2 regions of the Paracoccus sp. 08 genome follow, and region 2 is predicted to be linked to the other one. Evidence: riboswitches for the same ligand, from Rfam matches in the RefSeq annotation. Region 2 holds a riboswitch; the other holds the start of a gene.
The links. Region 2 has a riboswitch for cobalamin ahead of GBO37_RS02435 (ABC transporter substrate-binding protein). Riboswitches for the same ligand answer to the same signal wherever they lie in the genome.

Region 1: it holds a riboswitch for cobalamin, as region 2 does, so the genes downstream of both, GBO37_RS13380 (DUF1636 domain-containing protein) here and GBO37_RS02435 (ABC transporter substrate-binding protein) in region 2, are expected to answer to the same signal.

Annotation. Positions count from the first base shown of each region.
Region 1 is NZ_WEKR01000044.1:1,288-6,119, reverse strand. It holds gene cobN (cobaltochelatase subunit CobN) at 1-284, opposite strand, end outside; gene cobW (cobalamin biosynthesis protein CobW) at 298-1,341, opposite strand; gene GBO37_RS13380 (DUF1636 domain-containing protein) at 1,344-1,754, opposite strand; cobalamin riboswitch at 1,849-2,075, opposite strand; gene cobO (cob(I)yrinic acid a,c-diamide adenosyltransferase) at 2,116-2,745, shown strand; gene otsB (trehalose-phosphatase) at 2,847-3,569, shown strand; gene GBO37_RS13365 (trehalose-6-phosphate synthase) at 3,579-4,832, shown strand, end outside.
Region 2 is NZ_WEKR01000005.1:59,490-64,321, forward strand. It holds gene GBO37_RS02430 (iron ABC transporter permease) at 1-136, opposite strand, end outside; gene GBO37_RS02435 (ABC transporter substrate-binding protein) at 133-1,140, opposite strand; cobalamin riboswitch at 1,278-1,495, opposite strand; gene GBO37_RS02440 (hypothetical protein) at 1,758-2,012, opposite strand; gene GBO37_RS02445 (TRAP transporter large permease subunit) at 2,139-3,455, opposite strand; gene GBO37_RS02450 (TRAP transporter small permease subunit) at 3,455-4,012, opposite strand; gene GBO37_RS02455 (TRAP transporter substrate-binding protein) at 4,062-4,832, opposite strand, start outside.

The DNA.
Region 1 (4,832 bases), on a different contig from region 2:
TAGGGCCAGTAAGCCTCGCCACCGATCAACCGGATCAGGATGCCGCGCGCGCCCGACAGGGTGTTCTCGACATAGGTGTCGACCGAGACCGGGTGCCGCAGTGCCACCAGGTTGCACAGCCGCGTGGGCGGAAGCCCCCCCGCCGCGCGCCGCCAGCCTTCCGCAAAGGCCCCCAGGTCGCTGTCCGAAAAGGACAGGACCACCAGATCGCCGGGGGTCTGACCGGGATCATAGGGGGCGTCAGACTGTTCAAGCCCGACCTGTTCGCGGAAGATGACATGCATCAGGCGGGCCCGGTCATGCTGGCACGGCCTCCAGCACGGCGCGGATCGCGTCGGGGTTCACGTCGTCGTGCTCCGCGATCACCACAAGGCGCGACCGGCGCGGGGTCTGGCCCCAGGGGCGGTCGTACTGATGGCGCACCCGGGCGCCCACGGCCTGCACCAGAAGGCGCATGGGCTTGCCCGCGACGGCGACATGGCCCTTGACGCGCAGCACGTTCTGCTCGGCGGCCAGACGGGCGATGCGGGCGGCCAGATCGGCCGGGTCGGTGATTTCGGGCAGGTCAATGACGACGGTGTCGAAATCCTCATGCTCGTGGTCGTCGGCGCCGTCGTGATGGCTGGGGCGGGCGTCCAGGTCGTCCTCGGCGGCCTTGCCCAGGCCCAGGACCAGGCGCGGATCGACCGCGCCCTCGGTCACGGTCAGGATGGGCAGGGGGCGGGGCAGCTCTGCCTCGATCGCGGCGCGGGCGGCGGCGACGCCCTCCGGCCCGGCCAGATCGGCCTTGGTCAGCAGGATCACGTCGGCGCAGGCGATCTGATCCTCGAAGACCTCGGACAGGGGCGTCTCGTGGTCCAGGCCGGGGTCGGCGGCGCGCTGCGCGTCCACCGCCGCCACGTCCGGGGCAAAGCGGCCGGCCGCCACGGCCTCGGCGTCGGCCAGGGCGATCACCCCGTCCACGGTGATGCGCGAGCGGATGGCGGGCCAGTCGAAGGCCTTGAGCAACGGTTTCGGCAGCGCCAGCCCGGACGTCTCGATCAGGATGTGGTCCGGCCGGGCGGGAAGCGCCATCAGCGCCTCCAGCGTGGGGATGAAGTCGTCGGCGACGGTGCAGCAGATGCAGCCGTTCGACAGCTCGACGATATTCTCGGCCGGGCAGGCGGCATCGGCGCAACCCTTCAGGATCTCTCCATCGACACCCATCGTGCCGAATTCGTTCACGATCACCGCAAGGCGCAGCCCCTGGGGGTTGGCCATCAGATGGCGCACCAGGGTCGTCTTGCCCGACCCCAGAAAGCCGGTGATCACGGTGACGGGGGTCTTGATAAGGTCGATCATGGTCACTCCTGCGACAGGGTATGCGGGGGGATGCGGGCAAGGCTCTGCTTGCGGAAGACGGCGGGGCGTTCGCGCCACGGCACGATGCCGTCGGCGGTTCCGGCATAGGCGCGCGCGCCCGACAGGATGTCGGCGGCGTCGTCCAGCGTCAGGCGGCCATAGACATAGGACCACTTGCCCGGCGCGGACAGCGCGACGGAACAGCCCTGCGAACAGGCGGAAAGGCATTCGACGGGGCGGATCTCGACGCCGTCGGGGGCGGTGCGGGACAGCAGGTCGTGCAGCCGAGCGCCAAGGCGCGGCGCGTCCAGGCCAAGGGCATCCGTCCTTGCGGCATCGGTCCCTGCGGCATCGGGAACCGGGTCGGGCACGGTGCCGCGACAGGTGGTGCAGACATGCAGAACGGCGCGCATCGCGGCCCCTTCCTTGTTGCGGCAAGGGGCGTCCGAGAGGAGGCGGCACGGGGCATCCGGCCATCACCTGCCGGTCGCGAAACACCCCGTTCGCCCGTCATCGTCAGGTGCTGGCAGGTCTCCCGGCTTGCGGATCCAGGGGCGGATGCCCCGACGGTCGTCCCACCTTCCCAGCCCCAATCGGGGCCAGTGGATCGGGCGACCTCTCCGGTCACGGTCGCGGGGGCGGCTGCGCTTGGGGTCGCGGGTCTGATGACCCGGGGCCTTGTCGCATTCCCTCTTCGCCTGTCATAGACAGGAACCAACACGCCCTCACCCAAMCCCCCGCACCCGCCGTTTGTCAACCGCAAGGAGCGACCCGATGACGCAGACCGACCCGATTTCCGCCGAGGATCAGGACCGCCACGCCGCCAAGATGGCCAGGAAAAAGGCCGCCCGCGACCGCATGATGGAGACCAAGACCGGCGAAAAGGGCCTGATCATCGTCCATACCGGGCCGGGCAAGGGCAAGTCGTCGTCGGGGTTCGGCATGATCATGCGCTCCATCGCGCACGCGATGCCCTGCGCCGTTGTGCAGTTCATCAAGGGCGCGTGGGACACGGGCGAACGCACGCTGCTGACCACGCATTTCACCGACATCTGTCAGTTCCACGCCATGGGCGAGGGCTTTACCTGGGAGACGCAGGACAAGTCCCGCGACATCGCCATGGCGCAGGCCGGATGGGCGCGCGCGCAGGACCTGATCCGTGACCCGGCCATCCGCATGGTCCTGCTGGACGAGATCAACATCGCGCTGCGCTATGGTTATCTGGACGCGGCCGAGGTGGTGGCCTTTCTGCAGGCGGAAAAGCCCGCCATGACCCATGTGGTGCTGACCGGGCGCGGCGCCCCCGACGCGCTGATCGAGGCCGCCGACCTGGTGACCGAGATGACCCAGGTCAAGCATCCGTTCCGGTCTGGGATCAAGGCGCAAGCCGGGGTCGAATACTGACGCGCGCGGGTCGGCGGTCAAAAAACCTCACGCGGCGGTGAACCCTCGGGGGGAGTCACGGGTTCCCTTTGGTATATCCCAATCGCCGGAGCCCGCCTGACGTGACCCCACCCCCGCTTGCCCCCGACGCCGCCCTGTTCCTGGATTTCGACGGCTGCCTGGTCGACATCGCCCCCCGGCCCGATGCGGTCGTTGTCACGCAGGCGCTGCGCGACCGGCTGGCGGCGCTGTACCGGCGGCAGGGGGGCGCGGTGGCGCTGATCTCGGGGCGCGACGTGGCCGACCTGCGCGGACATATGGACGGGTTCGAGGGCATCGTGGCGGGCAGCCACGGCGCAGAGCTGTCGCTGCGCCCCGGCCGCATCCAGACCCTGCACCGGGTCGATTTCGACGCGGGCCCCCTTCATGCCGCGGCCCATGCCGCCGCCGCGCCCCATCCCGCCTTGCTGGTCGAGGAAAAGCCCCATGGCGTCGCACTGCATTATCGGGACGCCCCCGATCTGCGCGCCTTTGTCGAGGAGGTGATGCAGGATCTGGCCGACCGGAACCCGCATCTGGTGCTGCAGCCCGCCAAGATGGCGGTCGAGCTGCGCCCCGGTGGCGTCGGCAAGGACAGCGCGCTGTCGCATCTGATGACGCTTGAGCCCTTTGCCGGGCGCGTGCCGGTCTTTGCGGGCGACGATACCACCGACGAACCCGCCATGGCCGAGGCGCAGGCCCGCGGCGGCTTTGCCATCAAGATCGGCGACGGTCCCACCGCCGCGCATCACCGATTGTCCGACCCTGCCGCGCTGGCCGCTTGGCTTGACGCATCGCTGAACTGAGGAATGCCCATGTCCACCGAACCGCGCCTGATCGTCGTCTCGAACCGCCTGCCGCTGGGGGACGACCCTTCGGGCGGGCTGGTGGTGGCGCTGGAGGATGCGCTGCGCAGTTCCGGCGGGGTGTGGGTGGGTTTCTCGGGCGAGGTGACGGACGATCCCGCGCCCGACCTGCAGGACCATCCGGGCGCGGCGTTCCAACGGCTGTCCTTTGACCTGACCCCGCAAGAGCATGACGAATACTATCTGGGCTATTCCAACTCCATCCTGTGGCCGCTGTGTCATGGGCGCCCCAACCTGATGCGCATCCGGCCCGAATACCTGGATGGATATGCACGGGTGAACCAGCGCATCGCGCGGATGCTGCTGCCGGTCCTGCGCCCCGATGACCGGATCTGGGTGCAGGATTATCACCTGTTCCCGCTGGCCGCCGAACTGCGTGCCCTGGGGGTGGAAAACCCGATCGGGCATTTCCTGCACATTCCCTTTCCGGGTCCGGCCGATTGCGCGGCCCTGCCCAACCCCGCGCAGCTGTTTGACTGGCTGTCCCATTACGATCTGCTGGGGTTCCAGGCCGAACGCGACCTTGGCGCCTTTGCCGAAAGCGCGCGTCAGCTGGCGGACGGCGATCAGGTCGCGCCGGACCGCTTCCGGCTGTCGGGACGCATGGTCCGCACGCAGGTCTTTCCGATCGGCATCGACGCCGCGGCCTTCATCACCGAGGCGGCAGACGCCCCCGACAGCGACCGCATGCGCCTGCTGACCGGGGCCAAGATGATGATCGGCGTCGACCGGCTGGATTATTCCAAGGGCATCCCGCAGCGGTTCCGGGCCTATCAGCTGCTGCTGGAAAAGATCCCCGACCTGCACGAGAAGATCTCGTTCCTGCAGATCGCGCCCCCGACGCGGGGCGAGGTCGAAGCCTATCAGGACATCCGCGAGGAGACCGAACACCTGGCCGGACGCATCAACGGCCAGTTCGCGACGTTGAACTGGACGCCGATCCGGTTCATCCATCGGCCGTTCCCGCGTCCCGTGCTGGCGGGGCTGTACCGGCAGGCGCGCATCGGGTTGGTCACGCCGCTGGCCGACGGGATGAACCTGGTCGCCAAGGAATACGTCGCCGCCCAGAACCCCGACGATCCGGGCGTGCTGATCCTGTCGCGCTTTGCCGGGGCCGCAGAGACCATGGCCGAGGCGCTGATCATCAACCCCCACGACCCGCATGATCTGGCCGTCGCGATGGCACAGGCGATGCGGATGTCG
Region 2 (4,832 bases):
AGACCGTCGAGAGGGGGATCGGCGTTTCCCCCAGGGCGGTGCCGACCAGGGGGGCCGCCACGATCAGCAGCGACACCCACAGCCAGACCGGGGCCAAGGGGCGGCGGACGGTCGGCACCCCGACATCGGCGGTCATTCGGACAGCCCGTCCATGCCCGCCGCCAAGGCCTCCAGCCCGTCGATCATGCGGATGCCGGGATGCAGCGCCTCGGCGTCCAGGATGACGACGCGATCCCGGCGCACGGCGGTCATCCGGCGCGTGACCGGGTCCGTCTTCAGAAAGCGCAGCTTTGCCTCGACATCGTCGGCGGGAAAGCGGCGGCGGTCCATGCGCGCGATCACCAGCACCGAGGGGTCGGCACGGGCGATCGTCTCCCACCCCACGGCGGGCCATTCCTCGTCCGAGGTCACAACGTTGCGCAGGCCAAGGCGGTCCATCATCCAGGCCGGGACGCCCATCCCGCCCGCCATGTAGGGGTCCAGCGCCAGATCGGCCGAGGAGAACCAGACCGCCGCGGACGCATCCGGCAGGTCCATCGCCCGGGCGCGGTCCACGACCGCCGCCTCTCGGGCCTGCAGGTCGGCGATCAGCGCACGGCCCGCGTCCTGCGCGTCCATGACCCGCGCGATCTGGTCGATGCCGTCCCACAGCGTCGCGATGTCGAAGGGCGCAAGGCGGGTGCCGTCGGCGCCCACGCTGTTGTCCTTGCCTTGGCAGTCCGTGGGCATGACATAGGCCGGAATGCCCAGATCGGCGAACTGTCGGCGCGTGCCGACCGCCCCTTGGTCCCCGATCATCCAGGCGAACATCGTCGGCACGAAGCCGGGGCGCCGGTTCACCACCGATTCAAAGCTGGGCGTGTCGTCGCTGATGCGGTCCACCGTGGCGTCATCCTCCGCAAAGGCGGGCAGCACCGGGGTGAACCACAGCGCGGTCCCGGCCATCCGGTCCGCCTGGCCCAGCGCATACAGGATCTCGGTCGTGGACTGGCCGATCGACACGACGTTGTCGGGACGCGCGGGGATGGTCACCCGGTGCCCGCAATTGTCGATCACCAGCGGATAGTCGGTCGGCGCGGCAAGGGCCGCCTGGCCCAGGCCCAGCGCCACCGCGGTCGTCAGGAAGATTCTGGTCGTCATGGTCGTCCTTCATGAAACGAAGGACGGGGCTGAAAAAGGCGCAGCGGCGTCACCGGGGTCCCACCCGCCTTCGCGGTCGCGTCGGACGAAGGCCGTGGATCGGCGCATGCGGTCTTTCTCCGGGGCACCCCGCCCGGGTTGGTTCAAGTCATGATGGCAGGTCTCCTGACTTGCGGATCGCGGCCTTCCCCGCCTTCCCGGCGCAGGGGGCGCCAGTGGCATCATGGGGTCGGCTACCGCTTACAGTTGCGGGGGCAGTCGCGGATTCGGCGCCTGATGGCTACACCTCACCACGTTCCCTTTTCACCCTGCCGGGGCCTTGGCCGGCACGGGAACCATCACGGACGGAAATGCCGCCAGGTTGGGACAAAGTCAACCGCCGCGGCAAGCAGCCCGCAGCCGACCCGGCCACCACGGCCGACGCACTGCGACACCCACGGCTTATGCCAGCCTGACCCCGGCGACCGGTGCGCCGCTGGCCGAACGCGCGGGCGCCCTGCGGGGTCAGGACATTGGTCGCGGTCCTCCCTGCTAGGGAAGGATCGGTGGCATGGACGGGGGGGACGGATGCAGGACCTCAGACCGCCGGGCGATGGGGCGCCTGACACCGCAGGGCTTCAAACCTGGCCGGGCCTCTTTCGCCACAGGTGGCGGAGGTCCAGCCGGGGATAGTCCCGCTCGATCTGACTGCCCCAGAACAGGCCTGCGATCGGGGCGTCGGGATGGTCGGGATCAAGGCCGTAGTCGATCTGGGCGATGCGTTCGGCCGGCATGTGCAGGGTGTAACGCAGGAACAGGAACTGCTCCAGCCAGGCGTCATGGTCCTTGTTCGTGAACAGGTCCGGGCGGGGGACGGGTTCGGGGTCGTGCATGGTTGGGTCAGCCTTGGGTGACGGATCCCGATTGTCCGTCAATCCGCCTGCCGGTGCAACATTCCTGTCCCCGAACGAAAAGGGGGCACGCCGCATCCGGCATGCCCCCCGATCCACGGCAGGCGATCAGTAGATCGCCAGGGCCGGGAACAGGATCAGCAGGCCCACCGCCAGGATCTGCAACCCTATGAAGGGCAGCAGGGCGCGGAAGATCTCTCCCAGCGAGATGTCCGGCGGGGTCACCGACTTCAGGTAGAAGGCGGCGGGCCCGAAGGGCGGCGACAGGAAGCTGACCTGCATATTCATCGCGAACAGCACGCCGAACCAGACGGGGTCGTATCCCAGGCTGACGATGATCGGCACGAAGATCGGCATGGTCAGCAGCGCGATGCCTACCCAGTCCAGGAACATGCCTAGCACGAACAGGATCGCCATCATGAACAGGATGATGATCGTCGGGTTGTCGCTGATGCCGGTGATCAGTTCCGACACGAAGTTGATGCCGCCCATCAGGTTGAAGACGCCCACCAGGGCGGATGCGCCGATGCCGATCCAGACGATCATGCCGACCGTCTGCAGCGTCTGCATTGCCGCGCCGCGCAGAAGGCCCCAGGTGAATTCGCCGCGGATCACGGTCGAGATCAGCACGCCCGCCACGCCCACGGCGCTGGCCTCGGTCACGGATGCGATGCCGCCATAGATGGAGCCCAGCACCATAATCACGACCAGGATCGGCAGGAACAGGCCCTTGAGCAGGCGCAGCTTTTCGTCCCGCGGGACGCGGGCGGTGACGGCCGGGGGGACGTCGCCCGGCGTCAGCCAGGCACGGATCAGCACATAGGCCACATAGAGCAGCGCCAGCATGAAGCCCGGCACGAAGGCGGCCGTGAACAGGTCGCCGATCGAGACGTTCGCGGTCAGGCCATAGATGATCAGCACGATCGAAGGCGGCACCATGGTCCCCAGGCTGCCGCCCGCGCAGACGACCCCGATGGCCAGCTTGCGGTCATAGCCCTGGGCCAGCATCTGGGGCAGCGCGATCAGGCCCAGCAGCACGACCTCTCCTCCGATGATGCCGGACATGGCGGCTAGGATGACGGCCACGAAGATCGTCTGGACCGCCACGCCGCCGCGGATGCGGCCGCCGACCAGGCGCATCGCCTCGAACAGGTCGCGGGCGATGCCGCTGCGGTCCAGGATCGCGGCCATCAGCACGAACATCGGCACCGACACGAAGACGAAGCTGGACACGAAGGTATAGACGCGGCTGGTGATCAGCGGCACGACGTTCGGGCCGAACCACCCCAGGGCAAAGATCAGCGTGACCAGCAGCGTGACGAAGGCCAGCGGGATGCCCGTCAGCAGCAAAAGCAGCAGCAGCGCGAACAGAAGGCCCGTCCCGGCCTCGATCCCCAGGGATTGCAGCGAACCGAAGATCTCCATCAGCGGGCTCCCTTGTGCCCGCGGGCATAGTTGACGGTCAGGATGGCGAATTGCAGGGCCATGATCGCCAGCGCCACCATCAGCAGAACCTTGAGCACGCCCGGATAGGCCGGGTTCCAGGCCGAACCCGAAGTCTCGAGGTGAAAGCTGCCGTCGGGGCGCCAGGCGGACCGCTTGACCATCTGCCAGGCCGCCCAGGCGAAGGCGCCGGAGGACAGGCCGCAGATTGCCGAGATGAGGATGTCGGCCACGCGCCGCGCGGCTGGCGGCAGCAGGTCATAGACCAGGACGACCCGGATGTGCCGGTCGCGCGCGGTGCACAGCAAGCCCCCGTAGACGAACGAGATCGCGCACAGGAACACCGTCGTCTCGTGCGCCCAGTTCGTCGGGCGGCCGAACACGTAACGCAGCACGACCTCCTGGATCAGGATCAGCATGGCGACCACCAGGCCCAGGGCCGGGATGATCGCCAGGCGGTCGATCACGCGACCCAGGCGCCCCGACTGGGGCACGGCCTCGTGTTCCTCGCGCGGAATGGCTTCGGATGCGTCCATCATGTCCTCCTCCCTGGAAGGGACCGGGCGCGAACGCCCGATCCTGCGGCGCTTACTGCACCAGGCCCTTTTCGGTCAGGTACGCGGTCAGCGCGTCATAGACCTGCTGCGCCGCGGGCGACTGTCCGGCGACCTTTTCCCATTCGCCCATCGCGATGCTGCGGAACTTGGTGCGCTCCTCGTCGGACCAGTCGTGGACGGTGATCGTCCCGCCGGCCTCTGCCTCCGCCACGGCGGCCGCGTCGGCCTCGGCCAGGGCTGCGACCTGGACGCGGGCGAAATCGCGCACCGACTGCGTCATGACCTGCTGCAGGTCCTCGGGCAGGGCATCCCATTTCTCCTTGTTCATCGAGATCTCGACCAGGGGCATGGAGTGGAAGCCGGGATAGACCGGATGGGGCGCGACCTCGTTCAGGCCCTGGGCCTGGTTGGTCGAAAAGACGCTGTAATCGGCCGCGTCGATGACCTTCTTGTCCAGCGATGTGAACACCTCGGAGCCGGGCAGGTTCACGGGCGATGCGCCGGCGGCGGCAAAGACCGACTGGACCAGGCCTTCGGGCGCGCGGATCTTGACGCCGGCCAGATCATCGACCCCGTCCAGCGGCACGGCGCTGACCAGCGCCTCCAGGCCCGGCGTGGTGGCGCCGATGAACTGCAGGCCATAGGGGTTCATGATCTGGTTCAGCAGCTCCGCCCCGCCGCCGTTCTCGACAAAATCCAGCATCTGCTCGGGGTCGGACCAGGCGCCGACCGGGTTGCCCATCAGGCCGAAGGCCGGATCGCGTCCCGAGAAATACGACAGGTCCGTGACGTGACCGTCCAG